3 regions of the Microbacterium marinum genome follow, and region 3 is predicted to be linked to each of the others. Evidence: predicted binding sites of a transcription regulator. Region 3 holds the regulator's gene; each other region holds the start of a gene.
The links. The regulator HrcA, encoded in region 3, represses chaperone genes, less so after heat shock. The targets are predictions, from matches to a motif close to TTNGCACTCGNNNNNNNCGAGTGCNAA.
Positions count from the first base shown of each region.

Region 1: a site for HrcA is predicted at 2,482-2,508, ahead of groES (co-chaperone GroES). Genes of this name have one in related genera too.
Region 2: a site for HrcA is predicted at 2,031-2,057, ahead of BKA24_RS14525 (Hsp20/alpha crystallin family protein). Genes of this name have one in related genera too.

Region 1 is NZ_JACHMD010000001.1:904,757-909,034, reverse strand. Features, by position in the region: gene BKA24_RS04440 (ABC transporter substrate-binding protein) at 1-776, opposite strand, end outside; gene rarD (EamA family transporter RarD) at 994-1,932, opposite strand; gene groES (co-chaperone GroES) at 2,098-2,394, opposite strand; gene BKA24_RS04425 (THUMP-like domain-containing protein) at 2,558-3,757, shown strand; gene BKA24_RS04420 (hypothetical protein) at 3,776-4,278, opposite strand, start outside.
Region 2 is NZ_JACHMD010000001.1:2,940,943-2,945,220, reverse strand. Features, by position in the region: gene BKA24_RS15970 (prolyl oligopeptidase family serine peptidase) at 1-1,982, opposite strand, end outside; gene BKA24_RS14525 (Hsp20/alpha crystallin family protein) at 2,119-2,571, shown strand; gene BKA24_RS14520 (MarR family winged helix-turn-helix transcriptional regulator) at 2,650-3,078, opposite strand; gene BKA24_RS14515 (DUF2207 family protein) at 3,114-4,278, shown strand, end outside.
Region 3 is NZ_JACHMD010000001.1:2,194,058-2,198,335, reverse strand. Features, by position in the region: gene BKA24_RS10845 (DUF1990 domain-containing protein) at 1-207, shown strand, start outside; gene hemW (radical SAM family heme chaperone HemW) at 207-1,424, shown strand; gene hrcA (heat-inducible transcriptional repressor HrcA) at 1,495-2,529, shown strand; gene dnaJ (molecular chaperone DnaJ) at 2,563-3,675, shown strand; gene BKA24_RS10825 (16S rRNA (uracil(1498)-N(3))-methyltransferase) at 3,677-4,278, shown strand, end outside.

The DNA of each region.
Region 1 (4,278 bases), 1.3 Mb from region 3:
GAGAAGTTCGTGTCACCGGTGTTGTAGAGGGATGCCGCGACGACCTCGCCACCGGCGGCCTCGAAGGCCGTCTTGGTGAAGCAGGCCAGGCCCGTGCCGTACGAGTCGTTCAGCACGATCATGCCGAGCGTCTCGGCGCCGTCACCGGCGATCAGGTTGCCGAGGACCTCACCCTGCAGGGTGTCGGAGGGGGCGGTGCGCCAGTAGAGGCCGTTGTCCTCGTAGCCGGTGAAGGCTGCGGAGGTGTTGGCCGGCGAGAACTGGATCGCGTTGGCGGCGATGACCTGGTCGATGAACTGCAGCGACGTGCCCGACGAGGCGGCGCCGATGATGGCCGTCGCGCCCTCGCCCAGCAGACGCGGGATCTCGGTCTCGTAGGCCTTGTTGTCGGTGTCGCCCGAGTCGCCCTGGACGAGGTTGATCGTGACGCCCTTGTTGGCCTCGTTGACCTCGGCGGCCGCGAACTCGGTGCCCGCGATCTCGGGCGGGCCGAGGAAGGCGAGGTTACCGGTGACGGGCAGCGCCGTTCCGATCGTGTACTCGAGGTCGGTGGCGGGACCCTCGGAGGTCGAGTTGAGCTCGGGGGTGTACGACGCCGGTTCTGCCTCGTTGCAGTCGACCGGGAACTCGAAGCCCGACGACTCCCCTTCGGGAGCATCCGAACCTTCCGGCGTGCTGGTGTTGCCGGCACAGCCGGCGAGGACGAGCGCGCTTGCTCCGACCAGGGCGATGCCGCCCATGACCTTCGCGGCGCGCGTACGGGAGAGAACGCTCATTGTGCTCCTTGCTGTGGTGACACGGGTCGGATCGGGACCGGCCCGGTGTTGAACAACCTAGCGGGCGGCTCGTCTCGTGAATGTTGCCGTTCGTTAACGATGTGTAACGACATGGGCGCGCTCCCACTGGGCGTCTCCGAATCCGCGAGAAGTCGCGGATTCCGGGCGGCTCGCCGCGCCAGATGACGAGATCTCACCGGCGTGTCGTGCGCGGAGTTCAGACGGGGTCGGAGACGCCTGCGGCCAGCGCGCTCCGCTGACGGCGCGAGTGGACGACCGAGTCGACGGTGAAGATCGCGATCGCCGTCCACACGAGGGCGAAGCCCGCCCAACGTTCGGCGGGCATCGGCTCGCCGAGGATGAGCACGCCCGTGAGGAACTGCATGATCGGGGCGATGAACTGGAGGATGCCGACGACGGTCAGCGTCGTCCGTCGCGCACCGGCCGCGAAGAACAGCAGCGGGACGCCGGTGATGACACCTGCGAGCAGCAGCAGGAAGGTGTGCCCGCCACTGACCTGGCCCATCGTGAGTCCCGTGGTCGTGGCGACGACGATCAGCTGGATGATGGCGATGGGGATCAGCCACAGCGATTCGAGGGTGAGCCCACTGAGTGCGTCGACCGCGGGGCCGATCTTCTTCTTGACGAGACCGTAGGTCGCGAAGCTCGCGGCGAGCGTCAGTGCGATCCACGGCACGGTGCCGACGGCGACGATGATCACGACGACCGCGGCAGCGGCGATGCCGATGGCGACCCACTGCGCGATGCGGAGACGCTCGTGGAGGACGATCACGCCGAGCAGGACGGTCGCGATGGGGTTGATGAAGTAGCCGAGGCTCGTCTCGACGACGTGCCCGGTGAGCGTTCCGATGAGGAATGCCTGCCAGTTCACGTAGATGAGGACGCCGGCCACGACGGTCCAGATCACGAGGCGGCGGTTGCGCAGCAGCGCGAGAAGGCGTCCCCAGGTGCGCGTCACCGCGAGGAGCACGGCGCAGAAGACCAGCGCGAGCAGGATCCGCCATGCGACGACCTCCCACGGGCTCGTCGGCGCGAGGGTGACGAAGTAGATGGGCATGAAGCCCCACAGCAGGTAGGCCGCGAGAACGTAGATGCCACCGAGGGACTGTTCGCGGGCTGCCTGATCGGGTGTCACGGGAAAAAGCCTACGACGGTCGTGACATGAGCGGATGCCACGGCGGAGGCGGCTTCCTGCCGTTCACCGTCGGGATCCCGCCACGCCGGAGGCGAGCACCTGCCGGGAACAGCAGAAGGGCCCGGGTGCCAGTGGCATCCGGGCCCTTCGAAAGGGTGCTGTGCGTCAGCGGACGACGACCGCCAGGACGTCGCGAGCCGACAGGACGAGGAACTCGTCACCGCCGAACTTGACCTCGGTGCCGCCGTACTTGCTGTACAGGACGCGGTCGCCGACGGCGACGTCGAGCGGAACGCGGTTGCCGTTGTCGTCGATGCGGCCGGGGCCGACGGCCACGACCTCGCCCTCCTGGGGCTTCTCCTTGGCGGTGTCGGGGATGACCAGGCCACTCGCGGTGGTCTGCTCGGCCTCGACCTGCTTGATGACGATGCGGTCCTCGAGCGGCTTGATGGAAACCGACACGGTCTACCTCTTTCTAGCTGGTGGGGTCTGGGAAGACTCAATCAGCACTCCCTTACCGAGAGTGCTAATGGCAAGTCTAGGGGGCGGTTGGCACTCACGCAACGCGAGTGCCAACCGTCGTCGCGTTCGTTTCGGTCTGTGACCGGCCGCCTAGGCTGGCGGGATGGAACAGGCCGAGCTGACCGCCCTGCTCACCGCGCAGGGACTGCGCATGGTCGACGAGATCGGACCCCTGGCAACGACCGGCGAGGTTGCCGCCGCGGTGTCGCGGCTGCGCGGCGCGGGGCACTCCCCAGACCTGGTGGCGGCTGTCGTCGGGCAGGCCCACCTCCGTACGCGCGCCGCCGCGAAGTTCGGCCCGTTCGCCGACCGGATGCTGTTCACCCGGGCAGGTCTCGAGCAGGCGACGCGCCTGGAGATCGCGGCGCGCCACGCGGCGCGCTTCCGCGATGCGGGACTGACTCGCGTGGCCGACCTCGGGTGCGGCATCGGCGGCGACGCCCTCGGCTTCGCCGGCATCGGCCTCGACGTCGTGGCGGTCGACGCCGATGAGACGACGGCGGCTCTCGCGGCGTACAACCTGGCGCCGTTCGGCGAGGCCGCGACCGTGCGCCACGGCCTCGCCGAGGATGTCGACCTTGCGGGCGTCGACGCCGTGTGGCTCGACCCGGCTCGTCGCACTGCGGGGCACTCCGAGACCTCGCGCACCCGCCCCGAGGACTGGTCGCCGTCGCTGGACTGGGTGTTCGATCTCGCGGCACGGATGCCGGTGGGCGTGAAGCTCGGCCCGGGCCTGGACCGCGGGTTGATCCCCGACGACGTCGAGGCGCAGTGGATCAGCGTGGACGGATCGACGATCGAGCTCGTGCTGTGGTCGGGCGCGCTGCGCCGCGACGGTGTGCGCCGCTCGGCGCTCGTGGTCCGGACCGGCGCGGCTCACGAGATCACCGCGGCATCCGACGCCGACGACGAACCGGTGCGGGAGCTGGGGGCGTTCGTCCACGAGCCGGAGGGCGCCGTGATCCGCGCCCGCCTCATCGGCGATGTGGCCCGCGAGCTGCAGGCGGGCATGCTCGGCGAGGGAATCGCCTACCTCACGTCGGATGCCGCGCTGACGAGCCCGTTCGTGCAGTCGTTCCGCGTCCGCGAGGCGATGCCGCTGAAGGTGCCGACGATCAACGCGGCGCTGCGATGGAACGGCATCGGGACGCTCGAGATCAAGAAGCGCGGCGTCGACGTGGATCCCGCGCAGTTCCGCCGCAAGCTGACGCTCAAGGGCGACGCGTCCGCGACCCTCATCCTCACCCGCGTGGGCGAGGGCAAGGCGGCGCAGCGGCTGGCGCTGCTGGTCGATCGGGTCTGAACCGCGCGGCATCCGCTCTCAGGCGAAGAGCGCGCCCTGACTGTGCGCCCACCACAGCCACCCCGCGCTGAAGACGAGCGACGCCACGCTCAGCGCCAACGCCCAGACGGCGGTCTCGCGGCTTTCCCAGGGGCGGCGGAGCGCAAGGATCGCGAGCACGAGGCCGATCAGGCCGACGGGGAATCCCCATCCGACGAAGAACGACAGGGTGAGGCCGAGGATGCCGAAGAGCAGCCCCCAGCCGGCGCTGCGCGGCAGGGTGGGCGGCGGGTGGATCCAGTGCACCTGCGGGTCGGACGCCTCCGCCGGATCGGGGTGCACCTCGAGGGGCGGCGCCACCGGGAGCGGCTGCGTCATCTCGCGCTGGAAGCCGCCGCGGTGCTCGCCCGGGAGGGCGGCCGTCACAGGCGCGCGGGCGACGTCATCCGACGGCGGTTCGATCGCGGCGGGCACGATCGTGCGACCGGATGCCGCGCCCGGGACGGCCGCGGGGTGCTCGCTCCGGGTCGCGGCGGTGGAGT
Region 2 (4,278 bases), 750 kb from region 3:
TCGATGGTCCCCGCGTGCCCTCCCTCGACCGGCTCGAGGTAGTGCACCTCGGCGTCGGTCTCGGCGTGGAGACGTGCGGCCATCTTCCGCGCCTGTGCCGGGCCCACCCGGTCGTCGCTCGCGGCGGCATAGATGAGGGATGCCGGGTACGCGCGGCCCGGCTCGATGAGGTGGTACGGCGAGAAGGACTGCACGAAACGCCAGTCGTCGGGGTCGTCGGGGTCGCCGTACTCGGCGATCCAGCTCGCACCGGCGGAGAGTCGCGTGTACCTGCGCATGTCCAGCAGCGGCACGCCGCAGACGATCGCGCCGAAGTCGTCGGGGTACAGCGTCAGCATGTTCCCCACCAGCAGCCCGCCGTTGCTGCGCCCGTGGCAGGCGACGCGGTCGGGGGTCGTGATGCCCCGCGCGACCAGGTCGCGCGCGACGGCGGCGAAGTCCTCGTACGCGCGGTGACGGTTCTCCCGGAGCGCCGCGAGATGCCACGCGGGCCCGAACTCGCCGCCCCCGCGGATGTTGGCGACGACGAAGACCCGGCCCTTCTCCAGCCACGCCGGGCCCACGATCGCGGGGTACTCGGGCGTGAGGGCGTGCTCGAACCCGCCGTAGCCGCTCATCAGGACGGGGAGGATGCCGGAGCGCTCACGGGGTCCGACCTCGAAATACGGGACGCGGGTGCCGTCGGCCGACACCGCCCAGTGCTGGCGCGCGACCAAACCGCTGGTGTCGAACGCGGCGCGGCCGCGTGCCACGACGCGTGGCGCGGGCGTCACGGCATCCGTCACGATCAGGGTGGCCGGGGTCAGGAATCCGCGTGCGACGATCCACAGTTCGTCGTCGATGTCGGCGTCGAGGGTGGCGATGCTCGCGCTGAACAGGTCGTCGGATCCGAGGCCCAGGTCGATCTCGAGGCGGTCGTCGCCGGCGGGATCGAGGGAGACGATGCGGCTCTGCACGTCGTCGAGGACGGTCAGGATCAGGCGCCGACGCGTCCAGGTCCAGGTGTCGAGCACCGTGCCCGCCGTAGGTGTGAACGCGACCCGCAGGTCCGAGCCGTCTCCCTCGGTGAGGGTCGTGACGGGGCCGATCAGCAGGGTTCCGGCGGCATGCGTCTGCCCGGCTACCTGCCAGGGCGTGGTCGTCCGCACGGCCGCGAGGTCGCCGTGGACGTCGACGACCGCGTCCTGAGGCGCCGCGAGGAGCGTCGCGGTTCCGTCGCGCCACGCCCACGTCTCGGAGGAGAAGAAGTCGTGCGCCACGACGATGAGCGGGGTGGCGTGCCCGTCGGTGTGGTCGACGTGCACGAACACGCCCACATCCGACGCCGCCCCCGAAAGGATCGGCGGGGCGTCGTCGAGGACGGTGCCCCGGTGCCAGACGCGCGCGGTGATCGGGTAGCCGGAGTCGGTCACACCGCCCCCGTGGAGGGCGGTGGCGACCAGGAGCGTGTCGCTGTCGATCCACGCGACACGGTGCTTGTGCGCGTCGAGTGAGAAGGGGCTGTCGTCGACGAAGCGAGCCGCCGCGAGGTCGTACTCGCGGACGACGGCGGCGTCACCGCCGTCGGGGCTCAGGCGGACGAGCGCACGATCCGATCCCGCTGGCGCGTGCGTCGCGCCGGCGAATGACCAGGTGCGCCCCTCCTCCCGCCCGAGCGCGTCGATGTCGAGCAGCACCTGCCACTCGGGCGACCCGGCGGCGAACGCGGCGCGCGAGGTGCGGCGCCACAATCCCCGCGGGTTGTCCGCGTCGCGCCACAGGTCGTACATCAGGTCCCCGTGTCGGCCAGGGACGACGAGGCGGTCGGGATCGTCGAGGATCCGCGTCAGGCGCTCCTCCAGTGCCGACCGGGTCGTGCCGGCGAACGTCTCGTTCGTGCGGTCGGTCTGATCGGCGGCCCACTCGAGCGCTCGCGGGCCCGAGACCTCCTCGAGCCAGAGGAACGGGTCGGCGGGTTCGGGGGCGATCTCGTGCGGCGTCACCCCGTCAGCCTAGGTCTCGACGGGGCGACGTTCGCCCTCGGAGAACCATTAGCACTCGCCGCCATCGAGTGCTAATCTGATCTCACTTGAGTCACACCGACTCAACTTTCGGACCAGATTGGACAAGGAGAGAATCATGGCCACGTACGACCCGTTCCGTGACATCGACCGCTTCGCGTCGACCCTCTTCGACCCGCGCCGCGGCCCGCGACGGATGCCGATGGACCTGTACCGCGACGGCGATCACTACGTCCTCACCGCGGACCTGCCCGGCATCGACCCCGGCTCGGTCGACATCGACGTCGATGGGCAGCTGCTGACCATCCGCGCCGAGCGGACGCTGTCCTCCGGCGACGGCGTGAAGTGGATCACCCGCGAGCGCGAGGCGGCCAGCTTCCTGCGTCAGCTGAACCTCGGTCAGGGCATCGACACCGAGGCGATCGCCGCGTCGTACAGCAACGGCGTGCTGAGTGTGACCATCCCGGTCAGCGAGAAGGCGAAGCCCCGCAAGATCGAGGTCGTCGCCGACGGCTCGCCGTCGACGATCACCGCGTCGGAGTCCGACCAGCCGCAGCCGATCGACCAGTGACCGCCCGGCGGCGTCCGCGCCGCCGAGCGACGAAGGCCCCGCATCCGAACCGGATGCGGGGCCTTCGCGCGTTCGAGGTCAGAGCCCTCGGAGTTTGGTGGTCAATGCCTTCAGCTGTGCGAGCTCTTCGTCGGAGAGGACAGCCATCCGATCCGCGATCGTGCGGCCGTGGACGGTGGCGACGCGACGGAACGCTCCCGCACCCTTCTCCGTCGCCGTGACGATCGCGCCGCGGCCGTCGGACGGGTCGGGGCACTTGGTGATGAGTCCGCGGCTGACCATGCGGTCGACGAGTCGCGAGACGCTGGGCTGGCTGATGAGCATGTTCGCCGTCACGTCGCGCAGTCGCGCGGACTGGTCCTCGCCGCGGGTGACCGTCAGGAGGACGTCGTATTCGGCCTGAGCGAGGTCGTCGCCGTCGAAATCCTGCTCGAAGTCGTTCATGAGCTCGTGCTGAGCACGGAACAGACTCTCCCACGCGGCGACGGCGAGGCGGCGGTCTGTCATGGCGTCCACTGTATCGCCGCTCATAGGGTGGCTGAGTGACGACTTCTCGGGGGCTCGGTCGGTTCGCGGCATCCGTGCTGCTGGTGGTGCTCGGTGTGATCGTGTCGGTGCCGGCATCGGCGGCCGATGTCGACGACTTCCGCTTCGCGAGTCTCGACGCCGAATACACGCTCACGCGCGACGACGACGGCGTCAGTCGCATGCGGGTGGTGGAGGATTTCGTCGCCGTCTTCCCCGATGCCGATCAGAACCACGGCATGCGGCGGGTGATCCCCGACGAGTACCGGGGTCGTCCGCTCCGCCCCGACGTCATCTCCGTCACGGACGGGAACGGCAGGGAGTGGGACGTCGAGACCGATGACGTCGACAACGGGATCGAGATCGTGGCGCGCGACGACGCCTTCCTGCGCGGTGAGCAGCGCTTCGTCTTCACCTACACCCTCGATGGGGTGGTGAACGACTTCCCCGACACCGGCCTCGAGCTCTACTGGGACGTGAACGGCGTGGACTGGAAGCAGTCGTTCGATCGTGTGACGTCGCGGCTCGTTGTCGGCCCGGAGCTCGCGGATGCCGTCGGTGTGAGCGCCTGCTACGCGGGCCGCCAGGGTGCGACGGACGCCTGCGAGAGCGTAGATCTCGTCGAGACGAACGACGGGGTGAGCGTGACGGCGACGGCGCGCGACCTCGGCCCGGGGGAGACGTTGACGATGGCGGTCGGCTTCGAGGAGGGGACGTTCGTCGCCCTCGACACCTCGTATACGGGGTCCCCGTGGAGTGGGGTGCAGCTTGCGGCTCTGCTCGCCCTGCTCGGCGTGCTCGGCTGGGCCCTCGCGCTCCTGCGTGGCGTCCTCCGCGACGCGCCGGGGCGCCCCACCGTCGTGGCCGAGTTCACACCTCCGGCGGGCGTCGACGCCCTGGAGTCGGCGGTGTTCCTCGCGAAACCCGGCAAGGCGATTCCCGCCGAGGTGCTGGAGCAGGCGGTCGCGGGGTCGATCCGCATCATGGCGGGGGAGAAGCCGCGCTGGGGGCAGTCGAAGCTGGTCGCCGAGCTGGTGGACCCGACGCGCGCCGACGGCGATGGGCGCCTGCTGCTCGAGGGGCTGTTCCCGACGGGCGTCATCGGCGAGACGTACGAGTTCGGCAGCCAGGACACCCGGCTCTCGAAGACCGCTCAGCGGATCCTCTCCGAGGCGAGCGCAG
Region 3 (4,278 bases):
ACGGTCGAAGGGTCGGTCGTGTCCGGCGAGGAATCGTTCCTCGTCGAGTGGCGTGATGACGACGAGGTGTGGTTGATCGTACGAGCCTTCGACCGTCGCGTCGGATTCCTCTACCGACTGTGGCGTCCGCTGGTGCGTCGGCGCCGACGGGAGCTGTTCCACGGCTACCACCGGGCGATCTCGCCGCTGTACGCGACCGGCGCCTGATGGGCTCGGCCCTTCCTCTCGGCGACCCGGCGCCCCCGGACGGTCGACTTCCCGCGGAGGTCCACATCGATCCGGCGAGCGATTTCGGCGTCTATCTGCACGTGCCGTTCTGCCGCGTGCGCTGCGGCTACTGCGACTTCAACACCTACACCGCGACCGAGCTGCGCGGTGCGCGGCAGGACGCCTACGCCGATGAGGTCCTCCGCGAGATCGCGCTGTCGAAGGACGTGCTGGGAGACCGGGGTCCGTTGCGGCCGGCGCAGACGGTCTTCTTCGGGGGAGGCACCCCGACGCTGCTCCCGCCGGGCGATCTCGCCCGCATGCTGGACGGTGTCCGCGCGGCGTTCGGCCTCGCACCCGGCGCCGAGGTCACCGTCGAGGCGAACCCCGACACGATGACGGATGCCGTCGCGCAGACGCTCGCCGATGCCGGCGTCACCCGCCTGTCGGTGGGCATGCAGTCGGCCGTCCCGCACGTGCTCGCCGCGCTCGACCGCACGCACGACCCCGCGAACATCGCGACGGCGGTGGCGGCGGCCCGTCGTGCGGGCCTCGCCGTCAGCCTCGACCTCATCTACGGGGCGCCCGGCGAGACGCTCGAGGATTGGCGGACCTCGCTCGAGACGGCGATCGCGTTGCGGCCCGACCACGTCTCCGCGTACGCCCTCATCGTCGAGGAGGGCACGAAGCTCGAGCGTCAGATCCGTCGCGGCGAGGTGCCGGCGCCGGACGATGACCTCCAGGCCGACATGTACGAGCTGGCCGATGAGCTTCTCGGCGCGGCGGGGTACGGCTGGTACGAGGTATCGAACTGGGCCACGGGAGACGCGCAGCGCTCACGGCACAACATGTCGTACTGGCGCGGTCAGGACTGGTGGGGGTACGGCCCCGGTGCGCACAGCCACGTCGGGGGACTCCGGTGGTGGAACGTCAAGCATCCCGCCGCCTACGCCCAGCGGATGGCGTCGGGCCAGTCACCCGCTGCCGGACGCGAGCTGCCCGATGCCGAGGCGCGGCGCCTGGAGGCGATCCTGCTGCAGTCGCGGATCGTCGACGGCGTGCCGGTCTCGGAGGCGAGCCCGGAGGGGCGGCGCGCGGTGGCATCCCTCATCGCCGATGGCCTGATCGACGGTGCCGCGGCGATCGGGGGAACGGTCGTGCTGACGCGTCGCGGGCGGCTGCTCGCGGACGCCGTGGTGCGTGCTCTCACCGTGTGATCCGCACATCGAGCCCATCGCGCGATAGAATTGGCACTCGGTGAACGAGAGTGCCAGCGGAGGAGGGGTCATGGTCTCGGAACGGGGATTGCAGGTCCTTCGGGCGATCGTGCAGGACTACGTCGACACGAGGGAGCCGGTCGGCAGCAAGGCCATCGTCGACCGACACCAGTTCGGCGTGTCGGCGGCGACCATCCGCAACGACATGGCCCTGCTCGAGGACGAAGAGCTCATCGCGGCTCCCCACACCTCGTCCGGCCGGGTGCCGACCGACAAGGGCTACCGCGTGTTCGTCGATCACCTGGCGGAGCTGCGCCCGCTGAGCGGCGCGCAGCGCTCCGCGATCGGCGCGTTCCTGGCCGACACCGGTGACCTCGACGACCTGCTGGTGCGCACCGTGCGAACGCTCACCCGGCTCACCGGCCAGGTCGCCATCGTGCAGTACCCCTCGTTCGCGCGCGCGAACGTCTCGCACGTCGAGGTCGTGCATCTCGGCGGCACGCGAGCCGTCGTGATCGTCGTCACCGATACGGGGCGGGTGTCGCAGCGGGTCGCGTTCCTGGCTTCGGAGCCCTCCGCCGAGGAGACGGCGCAGGTGAAGGATGCGATGGCTGCCCTGCTGACCGGGGAGAGCGTCCGCGACGGCGCGGTGGCGATCGCCCGGCTGCTCGACGCGGATCCGATCCCGGGCCGCGACGACAACACCCGCATCGTCTTGCGGACCCTCGCCGAGGAGCTCGAGGAGTTCCGTCACGACCGGCTGGTCATGGCCGGCTCCGCGACTCTCGCCCGCCGCGAGTCCGACTTCCGCGGCAGCATCTACCCGCTGCTGGAAGCGATCGAGGAGCAGGTGACGCTGCTGCGGCTGATGGGCGAGATGGTCGCCGACGAGCAGGGCCTCGCGACGAGCATCGGCCGTGAGAACGAGCCGTTCGGCCTGGCGGAGGCATCCGTCGTCGCGGGCGACTACGACGTCACGGGGTCCCGTGCGCGTCTGGGCGTGCTCGGGCCGACCCGCATGGACTATCCCAGCAACCTCGCGGCGGTCCGGGCCGTCGCGCACTATCTGACACGCCTCCTCGAAGAAGACGAGAAGGCGCGCTGAACGACGCGGGCCCCGAGGCCCGGAAAGGCGAAAGTGGCTGACCATTACGAGGTCCTGGGCGTTGCGCGCGACGCGAGCCCGGATGAGATCAAGAAGGCGTACCGTCGCCTGGCCCGCCAGCTGCACCCGGATGTGAATCCGGGAGAGGATGCTGCGGAGCGGTTCAAGCTCGTCACGCACGCCTACGACGTGCTGAGCGACCCGGAGCAGCGGCAGCGTTACGACGTGGGCGGCGACGGCGGGTTCGGCGGAGGCGGAGCCGGCTTCGGGGGCTTCAGCGACATCTTCGAGACGTTCTTCGGTGGGGGCGGCGGGGGCACGCGCGCCGGCCGGCCGCGCTCGCGGCGTGAGCGTGGTCAGGATGCGCTCGTGCGCGTCGACCTCACGCTCGGCGACGTCGTCTTCGGCGTGCACCGCGACCTCGAGGTCGACACGGCCGTCCTCTGCGAGACCTGCCAGGGATCGTGCTGCCAGCCCGGGACGCAGCCGGTCACGTGTGACATCTGCCACGGGTCGGGCCAGGTGCAGCGCACCGTCCGCAGCCTCCTCGGCAACGTCGTCACCTCGCAGCCGTGCACGACGTGCCAGGGGTATGGCACGACGATCCCGTACCCGTGCTCGACCTGCCAGGGTCAGGGGCGCGTGCGCGCGCGTCGGACCGTGTCGATCGACATCCCGGCCGGCGTGGAGACCGGGCTGCGACTGCAGCTCCCCGGCTCGGGTGAGGTGGGGCCGGCGGGCGGCCCGAACGGCGACCTCTACCTGGAGGTCACGGTCGAGCCCCACGATGTCTTCAGCCGCGACGGCGATGATCTCCTGGCGACCCTCGAGGTCTCGATGATCGACGCCATCCTCGGCACGAGCGTGACGATCGATTCCCTCGACGGTGCCGTGGACCTCGACGTGCGTGCCGGCGTCCAGTCCGGCGACGTGCTCACGATCCGCGAGCGCGGCATCACACCGTTGCGCGGCTCGGGCCGCGGCGATCTCCGCGTCGGCGTGCAGGTGGTGACCCCCGGGCACCTCGACCCGAAGTCCCGCGCGCTCGTCCAGGAACTCGCCAAGCGCACGAAGCCCGCACCGCCGCACCTGGCGGAGTTCCACCCGGGGCTGTTCTCGAAGCTGCGCGACAAGTTCAAGCGCTGAGATGGCGCTCCACTTCCTGCTCGAGAGCGCGGGCGATGCCCGCGTCGGAGACGTCGTGGTGCTCGGCGGCGCCGAGGCGCATCACGCCGCCTCGGTCCGCCGCGTCCGTGTCGGGGAGGAGGTCACGGTCGGCGACGGTCGCGGTGTGTGGCTGACCGGCACCGTGGCATCCGTGCAGCCGAAGGAAGTGCAGGTCGAGGTCGTGACCCGCACGGAGACGGGCGAGCCGCGCCCGCGCACGGTGCTCGTCCAGGCGCTCGCGAAGGGCGACCGGGATGAGATGGCCGTCCAGGCGGCGACCGAACTCGGCGTCGACGAGATCGTCCCGTGGCAGGCAGCGCGCAGCGTGTCCCGGTGGGAGGGTGCGAAGACCGCCAAAGGCGTCGCCCGATGGGAGACGATCTCGCGGGAGGCCGCGAAGCAGGCACACCGCGCGTGGCTCGCGGTCGTGTCGCAGCCGGTGTCGACGAAGGACCTCGTTCGCCGGGCCGCGTCGTCGCGCATGCTGGTGCTCGAGCCGACGGGTGCGACGGCGCTGACCTCGGTCGAGCTCGACCCTGCCGACCCGCGGGACATCGTCCTCGTCGTGGGACCCGAGGGCGG